DNA from 2 places in the Microbacterium sp. NPDC087589 genome. Region 2 is predicted to be linked to the other one. Evidence: predicted binding sites of a transcription regulator. Region 2 holds the regulator's gene; the other holds the start of a gene.
What was found. The regulator HrcA, encoded in region 2, represses chaperone genes, less so after heat shock. The targets are predictions, from matches to a motif close to TTNGCACTCGNNNNNNNCGAGTGCNAA.
Positions count from the first base shown of each region.

Region 1: a site for HrcA is predicted at 3,894-3,920, ahead of groES (co-chaperone GroES). Genes of this name have one in related genera too.

Region 1 covers NZ_JBIUWV010000003.1:264,336-270,979, reverse strand. The annotation lists gene ACIOU8_RS09510 (ABC transporter ATP-binding protein) at 1-30, shown strand, start outside; gene ACIOU8_RS09505 (ABC transporter ATP-binding protein) at 27-800, shown strand; gene ACIOU8_RS09500 (ABC transporter substrate-binding protein) at 1,019-2,284, opposite strand; gene rarD (EamA family transporter RarD) at 2,376-3,332, opposite strand; gene groES (co-chaperone GroES) at 3,514-3,810, opposite strand; gene ACIOU8_RS09485 (SAM-dependent methyltransferase) at 3,954-5,162, shown strand; gene ACIOU8_RS09480 (hypothetical protein) at 5,189-6,421, opposite strand; gene ACIOU8_RS09475 (hypothetical protein) at 6,405-6,644, opposite strand, start outside.
Region 2 covers NZ_JBIUWV010000001.1:214,382-221,025, reverse strand. The annotation lists gene ACIOU8_RS01095 (HIT domain-containing protein) at 1-183, opposite strand, end outside; gene ACIOU8_RS01090 (16S rRNA (uracil(1498)-N(3))-methyltransferase) at 229-957, opposite strand; gene dnaJ (molecular chaperone DnaJ) at 972-2,087, opposite strand; gene hrcA (heat-inducible transcriptional repressor HrcA) at 2,127-3,158, opposite strand; gene ACIOU8_RS01075 (carboxylesterase/lipase family protein) at 3,249-4,664, shown strand; gene hemW (radical SAM family heme chaperone HemW) at 4,694-5,911, opposite strand; gene ACIOU8_RS01065 (DUF1990 family protein) at 5,928-6,581, opposite strand.

The DNA of each region.
Region 1 (6,644 bases), on a different contig from region 2:
GAGCTCGAGGCAGAAGAGGAGAGCAAGTGAGCACCGCATCCAGGGCCGCCGACTCGACGGAAGCCGCACGCACCGACCGGGTCGTCGTCGAGGTCTCGAACCTCACCGCCGGCTATCTGCCCGGCATCAACATCATCAACAAGGCGAACCTGATCGCCCACAAGGGCGAGCTGATCGGGATCATCGGCCCGAACGGCGCCGGGAAGTCGACGCTGCTGAAGGCCATCTTCGGAATGGTGGAAGTACGCGAGGGCGACATCACCGTGAACGGCGAGAGCATCGTCGGGCTGAAGTCCGACAAGCTGGTCTCCCGAGGCGTGGGGTTCGTGCCGCAGACGAACAACGTGTTCCCTTCGCTCACGATCGAGGAGAACCTCCAGATGGGGCTGTACCAGAACCCCAAGGTGTTCTCCGAGCGGCTGGAGTTCGTCACCGGCATCTTCGCCGAGCTCGGCCAGCGCCTGAAGCAGCGAGCAGGCTCGCTCTCCGGTGGTGAGCGGCAGATGGTGGCGATGGGGCGGGCGCTCATGATGGATCCGGCGGTGCTGCTGCTGGATGAGCCGTCTGCAGGTCTCTCCCCGGTGCGTCAGGACGACGCCTTCATTCGCGTCTCTGACATCAACAAGGCCGGTGTCACGACGATCATGGTCGAACAGAACGCTCGACGCTGCCTGCAGATCTGTGACCGCGGCTACGTGCTCGATCAGGGCCACGACGCCCACACGGGAACAGGACGCGAACTGCTGAACGACCCCAAGGTCATCGGTCTCTACCTCGGCACTCTCGGCCAGGACGACTGAGCAACCTCTGAAGGCAGTCAGACGCCCCGGGACCCGTGAGGATCCCGGGGCGTCCTCTGTGTCACGCCGTGGCGTCTCTCTGCACCCCGGCCGCTGGTCTCCCCCGGCCGCTTGTCCTAGTGCGCCCTGCGGGGCCCGCGTGCGTCACGCAGGCCACTGCTCCCGGCACAGAGAGGGCCCCGGGCGGAATCGCCCGGGGCCCTCTCTGCGCACGCGTGTCAGTCGATACGCGTGTGCATGTTGTCGGCCCCGTACTGGAAGACACCGATGGTGGCTTCGGTCGGGTCGCCGGCGTCATCGAATGCGACTCCGCCGGAGTAACCGTCGTAGTCTGCCGTGCCACCGTCGAGGATGATGTCGGCGCATGCGGCGAACGTGTCGCACTTCTCGCCGTCACCCGAACCGCCCGAGACCTCCTGCAGCTTCCCTGCGATCTCGGCCGGGTCGCTCGAGTTCGCGGCCAGTGAGGCGAGCGAGAGCAGCACGACAGCGTCGTACGACTCGGCGGCGTAGTTGAAGTCGACGAGTTCTGCACCGTCGCCCTGCTCCAGCCACTGCGCCTTCAGCCGGTCCTGGAAGTCGTCGGCGAGCACCGGCCCGGGCTGTGTGCCCTTCGATCCCTCGATCGGCACCGACATGTCGGTTCCCCACTGCGAGATGTTGCCGTCGACGAAGTAGAAGTTCGAGCCGTCGAAACCGCTGTTGACGAACGACGGAACGATCGTGGAGGTCTCCTCGAAGCCGATCACGGCGATCGAATCAGGGTTCTGCGCCAGGATCGACGAGACCTGTGCGCTGAAGTTCGTGTCTCCGGCGTTGTACGACTCGCTGGCGACGACCTCGCCACCGCTGGCGGTGAACGTCTCGTTCACGACGGCCTCGAGGCCGGTGCCGTAGGCGTCGTTGAGGTAGATGATGCCGAGAGAGGCGGCGCCGTCTTCAGCGATCAGGTTGCCGAGCACCTCGCCCTGGAGAAGATCGCTCGGGGCGGTGCGCCAGTAGAGTCCGTCGTCGTCCCACGTCGTGAAGTCCGGCGAGGTGTTCGCCGGCGAGAAGGTGATGACACCGGCGCCGACAGCCTGGTCGAGGAAGAGCTTGGTCACACCCGACGACGCGGCACCGATGAGCGCCTGCACGTCGGAACCGAGGAGACGCGGGACCGTGGTCTCGTACGCCTTGTTGTCGGGGTCACCCGAATCGCCGTACTCGACCTCGACGGTGATGCCCTTGGCAGCCTCGTTGACCTCCGCGGTCGCGAGTCCGACGCCGGCTTCCTCGGGCGGGCCGAGGTAGCTGAGCGCGCCGGTCTGCGGGAGCACGGTGCCGATGCTGAGTGTGAGATCCTCTCGTTCCGCCGGATCGGGCGCCGAGGATTCCGTCGAACCTGTGTCCCCGGAACATCCGGCGAGGATGAGTGCGGCGGCACCGATGACGGCGACAGTGCCGAATCGCTTGCGCGCACGCGAGCCAATGAGAATGCTCATGTTGCTCCTTATGTTCAGACGACGGAGCTCAGAGCGCTCTGCCGTTCTCACAAAGGTAATCGTGCGGATGCTTCGCGATTGTTGCGATGCGTTAACGGTGTGAAACAGTCCGGTCTCGGATGGATAACGGCATCCGTCGCTGACGCTTGGCCGCGAGCAGCAGGTCGACGACGAAAACGGCTATCGCGATCCAGACGATCACGAAACCGAACCAGCGCTCGAGCGGCATCGGCTCGCCGAGCACCACCGCGCCGATGATGAACTGCATGACGGGCGTGACGAACTGGATCATCCCGATGATGGTCAGGTTGATGCGTCGGGTGCCGGCGGCGAACAGCAGCAGCGGCACCGCCGTCGCCACTCCCGCGAAGGCGAGAAGCACCGCATGCCAGACGCCGTAGGCGCCCATCGTGATTCCTTCAGGCGTGGCGGCGACGAGGATCAGCTGCACGACGGCGATCGGGATCAGCCAGAACGACTCGAGAGTGAGACCGCTGATCGCATCGACCGCGGGGCCGATCTTCTTCTTGATGAGTCCGTAGACGCCGAACGAGGCCGTCAGCGAAAGAGCGATCCACGGGAACGAGCCGTAGAAGAGCACGATCACGATCACAGCGACCGCGGCGATGCCGATCGCGGCCCACTGCAGCCGGCGGATGCGCTCCTTGAGCACGAACACGCCGAGCAGCACCGTGGTGATCGGGTTGATGAAGTACCCGAGGCTGGTCTCGACGACATGCCCCGAGAGGGTGCCGATGAGGAACACCTGCCAGTTGACGTAGATCAGGACACCGGCGAGAGCGGTCCATGCCAGCAGCCTCGGCTGTCGGACGATCGCACCGAACGCGGCCCAGCCGCGCGTCACGGTGAGAAGCAGCAGACAGAAGACGAGCGACAGCAGCACCCGCCACGCGACGACCTCCCACGGCCCCGTCGGCACGAGCAGCAAGAAGTAGAGGGGCAGCACGCCCCAGAGCAGGTACGCACCCCCTGCGTACGCGACTCCCGCAGTCTGAGCGGCTCGGGATGCGGCGTTCGTCGGGGTCACCGCACAACACTATGCCCGTCGTCGAGCGGTATCGCTCCCGCAGCGGTCGTCGACCGGACATTGGCAGGAATCGATGCCGCGGTGGCGCATATCCCCGGCCTTTCCCGGCCACATGGACACGGTGCCGGGACGCAGGAAGGCCCGGATGCGTGATGCATCCGGGCCTTCCGAAGACGTTGTCTCAGCGGACGACGACTGCGAGCACGTCGCGAGCCGACAGGACGAGGTACTCGTCTGCGCCGAACTTCACCTCGGTGCCGCCGTACTTGCTGTAGAGCACACGGTCGCCCACGGCGACGTCGAGCGGAACGCGGTTGCCGTTGTCATCGATGCGGCCGGGGCCCACGGCCACGACCTCGCCCTCCTGGGGCTTCTCCTTGGCGGTGTCGGGGATGACCAGGCCACTCGCGGTGGTCTGCTCTGCCTCGACCTGCTGGATGACGATGCGATCCTCGAGCGGCTTGATGGAAACCGACACGGTCTACCTCTTCTTTCTTGACGCTGACAGGAAGACTTTTCGCACTCTCAACCCGAGAGTGCTAATTCAGTCTAGGCGCTCCGCTGGCACTCACGCAATGCGAGTGCCAATGGAGCGAACGTGCCGCCGCCTAAGCTGGACGCGTGGAGATCTCCGAGCTGCGCGCCCTGCTCACCCCCGAAGGCTTGAAGGCGCTGGACCGCCTCGGCCCGGTCGATGAGATCGCCGACGTCGCTCGCATCGTCTCTCGGCTGCGCGCCGCCGGGCACTCCCCCGAACTGGTCTCGGCCGTAGTGGGCCAGGCGCGTCTGCGCGCCAAGGCGAAGGGCAAGTTCGGCGACTTCGCATCGCGGATGCTGTTCACCCGCGCCGGGCTCGAGCAGGCCACTCGACTGGGCGTCGCCGCACGGCATGCGCAGCGGCTGCGTCGGGCCGGCATCACCCGCGTGTCCGACCTCGGCTGCGGCATCGGCGGCGACTCGCTCGCCTTCGCCGGTGCCGGACTCGACGTGATCGCCGTCGATGCCGACGAGGTGACAGCGGCGATCGCCGCCTACAACCTCGCGCCCTTCGGAGACAGCGCCGTCGTGACGCACGGCACCGCCGAGGCCCACGTGCCGGTCGACGGCGACGAGACCCAGGCCATCTGGATGGACCCGGCCCGCCGCACCGCGGGGCATGGCGAGACGCGGCGTGTGTCGTCCGATGACTACTCTCCCTCGCTCGACTGGGCCTTCGATGTGGCCTCCCGCACCTCGACCGGCATCAAGCTCGGTCCCGGGCACGACCGGGACTCGCTCCCCGTCGACGCCGAGGCGCAGTGGGTGAGCGCAGAGGGCAGCGTCGTCGAGCTGGTGCTGTGGACGAGAGCGCTGGCTCGCGACGGCATCCGCCGCTCCGCCCTCGTGATTCGCGGCGAGCGCTCGCACGAGCTCACCGCGGGAGCGGATGCCGAGGATGCGCCCGTGCGTGAGCTCGGCGACTTCCTGCACGAGCCGGACGGCGCGGTGATCCGGGCGCGCCTGATCGGCGACGTCGCGCGCAGTCTCGACGCGGGGATGCTCGATGAGCGAATCGCCTACCTCACCTCCGACACGGCGCTCACGAGTCCGTTCGTGCAGTCGTTCCGGGTGCGCGAGACGATGCCCGCCAATCCCAAGGCCATCAGCGCCGTCCTCAAGGCCAACGATGTCGGCTCGCTCGAGATCAAGAAGCGCGGCATGGACATCGATCCCGCGACCTTCCGCAAGAAGCTGACGCTGCGCGGCGATCGGTCGGCGACGCTCATCCTCACCCGGGTGGGCGATCAGCGTCGCGCAATCCTGGCCGATCGGGTGCCTGCGCCCCAGTAGCGTCAGGCCGCGTGCGGGGCTGGCCGCTAGCCGTCGGAGTCGTCGGCTGGGATGTCGACCTGGATCGGATCCTGCTTCTCGCCGCCGAGCTCGAGGGTCTCGCCCGGGCCCATCGTCTGCTCCGAGGCGTCTGCTGTGCTGTCGCCGGAGACGACGAGGTAGGGCGTGCCGTTGAGCGTGTACGCGAGGCGCACGCTCCATCCCTCAGCGCCGGTCCCCGTCTCGTCGACGGTGACCCCTCGGGTTTCGATGCCGTCGCCGGAGAACTGCTCGTCTCCCGGCGCGCGGCAGTCGACGCTCTCGACGGCGTCGATGATCAGACAGTCCTGGATGTCATCGTTCTCGAATCGCTGCGCGCGCCAGACGGGGGCGTCGCGGAAGTAGCCGACGACCGAGAACGAATACTCCTCGAAGCCCTCATCGACCAGCTGCTCGGCCCGCTCCCGCTCGTCGCCCTGAAACTGCGACAGCCAGGAGTTCTGGTCCGAGCGCCAGCGCTGGATGATCCCGACGACCTCGCCGTTCATCGTCCGTGCAGCAGATGCCCAGATATCCTCCGGACTCTCCGTACCGTCCCCGGGTGCGGTGATGTTCGCGCTGAGGCCGATGGCGTTCCCGTTCTCGATCTCGGACGCCGGCTGACACTGATCCGCCGATTTGCCTGCGGCATCGAGCGTGATGCAGATCGTCGCGCCCTCTTCCTTGGTGGCATACCAGAGGAGGACATCCTCGTCCTGGCCGATCGCCCGCAGGCTTCCCGGGTCGAACTCGCCCTCCGCCTGCAGTTCGGCGCGTCGCTGCTGCTGCTCGGAGGTCAGCGCCACGGCATCACCTGGTTGACCGAACAGCGCCCATCCAGCGCCGAGGCCGACCACGAGAAGCGCTGCGGATGCGGCGATGGCCGCCTTCCAGTGTCGTCGGAGCGCTGTACGAAGCCCCCTGGCCCCGAGGGGCTGCTGCCCACCGGCTTCCTCAGAGTCGGGGCTCCCGGCGGGGCTCTCGGGGAGATGCCCGACCGGTGGGCCGGTGACGACTGACTCGACATGCAGGGGCAGCGAGTCCTCAGCCGAACGCGGCATGTCGACCGCATCGGCGCCCTGGCCCGCCGCAGGGGCGGCGCGGACCGTCACGGCCGGCTCGACGCGCATGGACTCGAGCTCCCGCAGCCTGGCCGCATCGTCCTCGGTCAGGCCACCGTCGCGCCCATATGCTCTGACCTGCAGGGCGCGCAGCTCGGCAGACTCACTCTCGTGCAGCATCGTCGCTCTCCCAGCCCCTCGTGACGGTGAGGTACTGCTGACCGTAGCCGAACTGGTACTCGTAGCGGGTCGTCTCACCGTCGTGTGCGATGTCGAGCACGAGCGTCCGATCCGCGTCGGCGAGCATCAGGCTGTCGTCGCATGCCATCGGAGGGTCCGGCATGGACCCGTCATAGACGAGACAGTATCGCTGGGTGGAGGAATCCACGCCTGTCCAGATCGG
Region 2 (6,644 bases):
CCCCGGGTCGCCCTGAGCGAGATCGGTGACGTCTCGGTAGTCCTCGGTCTTGGGGATCACGAGAGCGTGCAGAGGAGCCTGCGGGTTGATGTCGCGGATCGCGAACACCCGGCCGGTGTCGAGCAGGATCTCGCCGGGGATGTCACCGTTGAGAATGCGCGTGAAGATCGAGGGCTCGGACATGCTCTCAGTCTACTGACCGCAGCACGACCGGGTCTGTGGCCGTGTTCACCAGCGGCCGAGCGCCACCGACAGCACTGCGATGGCCGCAGGACCCGCCGTGGAAGTGCGCAGCACCGTCGTGCCGAGGAGCACCCGTTCGGCGCCGGCGTCGGAGAGCTTCCTGAGTTCGTCGTCGGAGATGCCGCCCTCTGGCCCGACGACCAGCACGATGTCACGCCCGTCCGGTTCGAGATCCGACAACCGCGTCGATGCACTCGGGTCGAGCAGCAGCAGGCGCTGTGAGGATGCACGCGACGCGAGGTCTGCCGTCGTCGCCGGAGGCGAGACCTCGGGAACCCAGGCTCGGTGAGCCTGCTTGGCAGCCTCGCGGACGATCGTCGACCAGCGCTCACGTCCCTTGGCCGCTTTCGGCCCCTCCCAGCGCGAGACGCTGCGGCTGGCCTGCCACGGAACGATCTCGTCGACCCCGAGCTCACACGCCGCCTGCACCGCCAGCTCGTCGCGATCCCCCTTCGCCAGAGCCTGCGCGAGGGCGATCCGCGGGCTCGGTGCGGGTTCCACCGAGCGGGCCGACACGCGCACCTCGACGCGCGACGGCGACACCTCTTCGGCGACGCCGGTGAGCCACACTCCCGCGCCGTCCCCGACGGTGACGGCCTCGCCGACACGGAGCCTGCGAACCACCGCCGCGTGCTTCGCCTCGGCACCGGTGAGCGACACGAGGTCGCCGACCGCGGCATCCGCCGAGTTCTCGACGAGGAAGTGGAGTGCCATGAGCGCCGTCCGGATCAGTGCGAACGGAAGCGGTCGCGGAGCTTCGAGAACAGTCCCTGCTGGAACTGCGCCAGCTGCGGACCCGGCGCCTTCGTCTTCTTCGCGAAGTCCTCGATCAGCGCGCGCTGTGCCGAGTCCAGCTTCGTCGGGGTGACCACCTGCACGCCGACCCGCAGATCGCCGCGCTGGTTGCCCCGCAGGGGCGTGACGCCGCGGCCCTTGATGGTCAGGACGTCACCCGACTGGACGCCCGAGCGGATCTCGAGATCGACCTCGCCGTCGAGCCCCTGAATAGTGGTCTCGGTGCCGAGGACGGCATCCGGCATCGACACCTCGAGTGTCGCGAGCAGGTCGTCGCCGTCGCGGCTGAACGAGGGATGCGGGTTGACGGTGACCTCGACATACAGATCGCCGTTCGGACCGCCGGCCTTGCCGACCTCTCCAGACCCCGGCAGTTGCAGACGGAGTCCGGTCTCGACGCCGGCGGGGATGTCGAGCGAGACGGTGCGGCGAGAGCGCACCCGGCCCTGTCCGCCGCAGGTGCCGCACGGATACGGGATGGTCGTGCCGTAGCCCTCGCAGGTGCCGCACGGCTGAGAGGTCACGACGTTGCCGAGCAGGCTGCGCACCTGGCGCTGCACGTGTCCGGACCCGCCGCAGATGTCACAGGTGACGGGCGACGTGCCCTCCTGACAGCACGAGCCGTTGCAGGTCTCGCACAGCACGGCGGTGTCGACCTCGATGTCGCGGTGGGCGCCGAAGACGACGTCGCCGAGATCGAGGGTCACGCGAACCAGCGCATCCTGGCCGCGCTCGCGCCGCGAACGCGGACGCGCTCCGCGGCCACCACCCTGGCCGGCGCCGAAGAACGTCTCGAAGATGTCGCCGAAACCGCCGAAACCACCGAAGTCGTTCGCCGCTCCGTCTCCCCCGCCCATGTCGTAGCGGCGGCGTGAATCGTCGTCGCTCAGCACGTCGTACGCGTGCGTCACGAGCTTGAATCGCTCAGCGGCGTCTTCACCCGGGTTCACGTCGGGGTGGAGCTGACGGGCAAGGCGTCGGTACGCCTTCTTGATCTCGTCGGTGGAGGCGTCGCGAGAGACGCCGAGTACCTCGTAGTGGTCTGCCACAATGGCCCTTCTGCGTGTGCTGTCATCTGGGCGGCCGCGTCAGCGAGCCGCCTCGTCTTCATCGAGCATCCGTGACAGGTAGCGGGCAACAGCCCGTGCCGCCGCGAGATTGCTCGGATAGTCCATGCGGGTCGGCCCCATCACGCCGACGCGCGCCGTGCCGCTCGGTGCGGCGTAGTTGCTGGCGACGATCGATGCCTCACCGAGTCCGAAAGACGCGTTCTCGGTGCCGATGCTGGCTGCGAGGCCGTGTGAGTCGGCCTCCATCTCGCTCATCAGGCGCAGGAGAGTAACCTGCTCCTCGATCGCCTCGAGGATGGGATGGATGCTGCCGCGGAAGTCCTGCTCGCGACGCGCCAGAGTCGCCGCTCCCGCCATCACCAGACGCTCCTGGCGGAACGCACCGAGTTCGTCGATGACGATGGTCGCGAGTGCGCGCAGCACGATGTCGTGCGAATGCTCATCGTCGGCGAGCAGGGCCTGGAGACGCTCAGCCGCATCGCTCACCGCCCTCCCGGTGATCAGAGCTGACAGGCGTGCGCGGAGCACGGCCATATCGGCGTCATCGACGTCGACGGGCAACGGTGCGATGCGCTGTGAGACGCCCCCCGCATCGGTGACCAACACGATGAGCAGTCGATTCGGCGCCAGCGCGACGAGTTCGAGGTGCGTCAGATGCGCCCGGGCGAACGACGGGTACTGGGCGAGCGCGACCTGGCCCGTGAGCTGGGTCAGCACCCGGACAGTGCGCACCATCAGGTCGTCGAGGTCGGAGGGCGCCGTGAGGAACGACTCGATCGCCGTGCGTTGTGCGACCGACAGCGGTCGCAGCTGTGCGAGGTGGTCGACGAAGACGCGGTATCCCTTGTCTGTGGGGACTCGACCGGAGGACGTGTGCGGGGCGGCGATCAGCTCTTCGTCTTCGAGAAGGGCCATGTCGTTGCGGATCGTCGCCGGCGACACCCCGAACGAGTAGCGGTCGACGATCGACCTGCTGCCGACGGGCTCGTGGGTCTCGACGTAGTCCTGAACGATCGCGCGGAGAACCTGGAGGCCTCTTTCACTGACCATCGCAACTCCCTCCCTTTGGCACTCACTGGCTACGAGTGCCAATTCTACCCGCCGACGCCGACCACGCGCTGATCGCCATACGATGAGCCCATGAGTGTCGCCCCACAGGTCGTCGTGTCCACCGGAATCGTGCGCGGCGAGGTGGTCGACGGCATTCGTCGTTTCCTCGGCATCCCCTACGCAGCCGCGCCCTTCGGGCCGAACCGCTTCCGCGAGCCTCAGCCGGTTACCGCGTGGGACGGCATGAGAGATGCCACGGCATTCGGGCCGACCGCGCCCCAGCTTCCGTACCCCGGTGCCATCGGCGAGCTGCTGGGCTCGGTCGAGATCCCCGGCGACGACATCCTCTCGGTCAACATCTGGGCGCCTCAGGATGCCGACCGCGCCCCGGTCGTGCTCTGGGTCCACGGTGGCGCGCTCGAACGAGGCACCGCTGCTATCCCGCTGTACGACGGCGCCGGCTTCACCCGCGCCGGGATCGTCTTCGTCTCGATCAACTACCGCCTGGGTTCCGAAGGATTCTCCGTGCTCGAGGACGCTCCCCGGAACCTCGGGCTGCAGGATGCTGCGGCGGGGCTCGCCTGGGTGCACCGCGAGATCGCCGCCTTCGGCGGCGACCCCGGGCAGATCACGGTCATGGGCGAGTCCGCGGGCGGTGCGATCGTCGCGGGACTCCTCGCGAACGACTCGTCTCGGGCGCAGATCGCGAAGGCCATCATCGAGTCCGGACCTCTCCACGCGCAGACGGCGAAGAAGGCCGGCCGCGTGACCGCCCAGCTAGCGAAGCGGCTCGGGGTCGCCGCCGACAGAGCTGGGTTCGCCTCGGTCTCCCCCGAGCGGCTGCTCGAGGCCAGGCACCAGCAGGCCGCAGGGTCGTCTCCTCTCGGCGGAGCCCCCGGGTTCCAGTTCGCGGTGGATGCCAGCTCGCTGCCCCGGTCACCGCACGAGGTCCTCACCGGCACCGATGTGCCGCTTCTGATCGGCAGCAACACCGACGAGTACCGGCTCTGGTTCCCCCCTGCCACGCTCGCAGGGATGAGCAGGATCACACTGCTGCTCGGACGACTCGCCCTGCGGATCCCGCGCCGAGCGGTGGCGGCCTATCGGTCGACCTTCCCGGGCGCGACCACGGGTGAGATCTTCGGCCAGCTCGCGACCGACATCATGCTGCGAGGCCCACTGACCACGCTCGCCAAGGCGCGTACGGCGCCGACCTACGTCTACGAGTTCGCGTGGCGGAGCCCGGTTCGCGACCTGCGTGCCGCGCACGCGCTGGAACTGGGCTTCGTCTTCGATCATCTCGGCGACCCCGAGGCTCAGCGCCTCGCGGGGGCCGATGCACCGCAGCGACTCGCAGACGAGATGCACGCCGCGTGGATCTCGTTCATCACGACCGGCGACCCCGGGTGGCCGGCCTTCGGTGCGGAGCGGAACACGCGCGTGTTCGACACGGACAGCGCCACAGTGCCGCAGCGTCGGACGGACGCGCTGGACCTGCTTCCGTAGCGCGCGTCTCGGCTCAGTCGGTTCTCTGCTCAGTCGGTGAGTTCGCGCACCACGGCGTCGGCGAGCAGCCGACCCCGCAGAGTGAGCTGGACGCGTCCGCGCACTGCGGCTACGGGATCGACGAGGCCATCCGCGATCAGGCCCGCGACCCTGGGGCGTTTGTCCGCCTGCAGGTCGGCGACCGCGATCCCCTCACGGATCCGGCTCAGAAGCAGGACCCGCTCCAGCGTCGCTGACTCCTCATCAGGGCGCTCGGTGCCCGCTGCCGGAGACTCCGAGGCGGCCAGCCGCTGAGCGTAGGCAGCCGGGTGCTTGACGTTCCACCACCGCAGGCCGGCGACATGGCTGTGCGCACCGGGTCCGAACCCCCACCAGTCGCTCCCTCGCCAGTATGCGAGGTTGTGTCGCGAGCGCTGCTCGACGCTGCGCGACCAATTGCTGATCTCATACCAGTCGAAGCCCGCCGCTGCGAGACGCGCATCAGCGAGCTCGTACATGTCGGCCTGCAGGTCGTCGTCCGGCATCGGCACCTCACCTCGGCGGATCTGCCGCGCGAGCTTCGTGCCGTCCTCGATGATCAACGCGTAGGCCGAGACGTGGTCCGACTCGAGAGCGAGCGCCGCGTCGAGCGACGCCTCCCAGTCGGCCAGCGACTCTCCCGGCGCTCCGTAGATCAGGTCGACGCTGACTGCGAGACCCGCATCCTTGGCCGCTGCGACAGCGGTCGTCACATTCTCCGGGCGGTGGGTTCGGTCGAGCGCCGCGAGCACATGGGGAACGGCTGACTGCATCCCGATCGACAGCCGCGTGACACCGGCATCCGCGAGGATTCGAACCACTTCGGGCGTCACCGTATCGGGGTTGGCCTCCACCGAGACCTCCGCGCCGTCGACCAGCCCGAACGCGTCCGTCGCGGCATCGAGCATCCGGGCGAGGTCTCCCGCGGGCAGAAGGGTGGGTGTGCCACCACCGAAGAACACCGTGTCCATGGGGCGCAATGTGCCGGCATCCGCGAGCACTCGCCTCGCGAGGTCGATCTCGGTGATCAGTGTCGAGGCGTAGTCCTCCTGCTTCGCGCCGCGGAGCTCTCCCGAGGTGTAGGTGTTGAAGTCGCAGTAGCCGCAGCGCACCCGGCAGAACGGGACGTGCAGATAGGCGGAGAAGGGCACGGCGGGGTCGATCGACAGATCGGAGGGAAGACGGCCGTCGGCCGGTGCCGGATCACCGAGGGGAAGCGGACCGGCCATCAGAGAGGCGCGGCCATCAGACCGGAGTCGCGTACAGCGGCGAGATCGCCCGCAGATAGCGCGCGAACAGCTCGCGGCGGCGACGCTTCACGAGAGGAGGGATGACGCGGTAGAGCAGTGAGTTCGGCGCATCGAACGCGCGCACCGTGAACCAGACCTCGTCGTTGTCCTCACGCCAGTCGATGTCGAAGGATTCCTCGCCGCGCACCACGGACCCGCCGACGGTGCCGAGCACGAAACCGATCCGGCGCTTCTCCTCGGTCACGGAGATCACGCGAAGCTCGGCATCCGCTCGCATGCCGGCGACCCGGCCATGCAGGCGCAGGGTCATCCCCGGGCCCGCGAACGGAGTGCCCTCTGCGTCGAACCGCTGTTCGACATCGTGCTTGCTCGGGGCGATCGGCGTGCCCTCGGCATCGAAGCTCACGCCTGCATATGCCGGCCCCGGCGCGGGGCGCACGTCTTCGACGCTGAGCCCTGAGGCGCGCTGCGCCGTCCAGGTGAGCAGTGCCTCTCCCGCAGACTGGAAGCGCTCGAGGCCGCTGCCGATCCGCCAGGAGTTCTCCGCCGGGATGCTGCGCTCCGGCGGGTACTGCATCAGATCGGGCGCGTGGGTCGCACCCACGGCCGCATAGTCAACCGTGTCGTCTCGGAAAGTCCCGCGCCGCATGATTCCAGCCTACTTCCCGCTACCTGGGCGATCACCCCCACGCGCCGAGCATGCTCGGCTCGT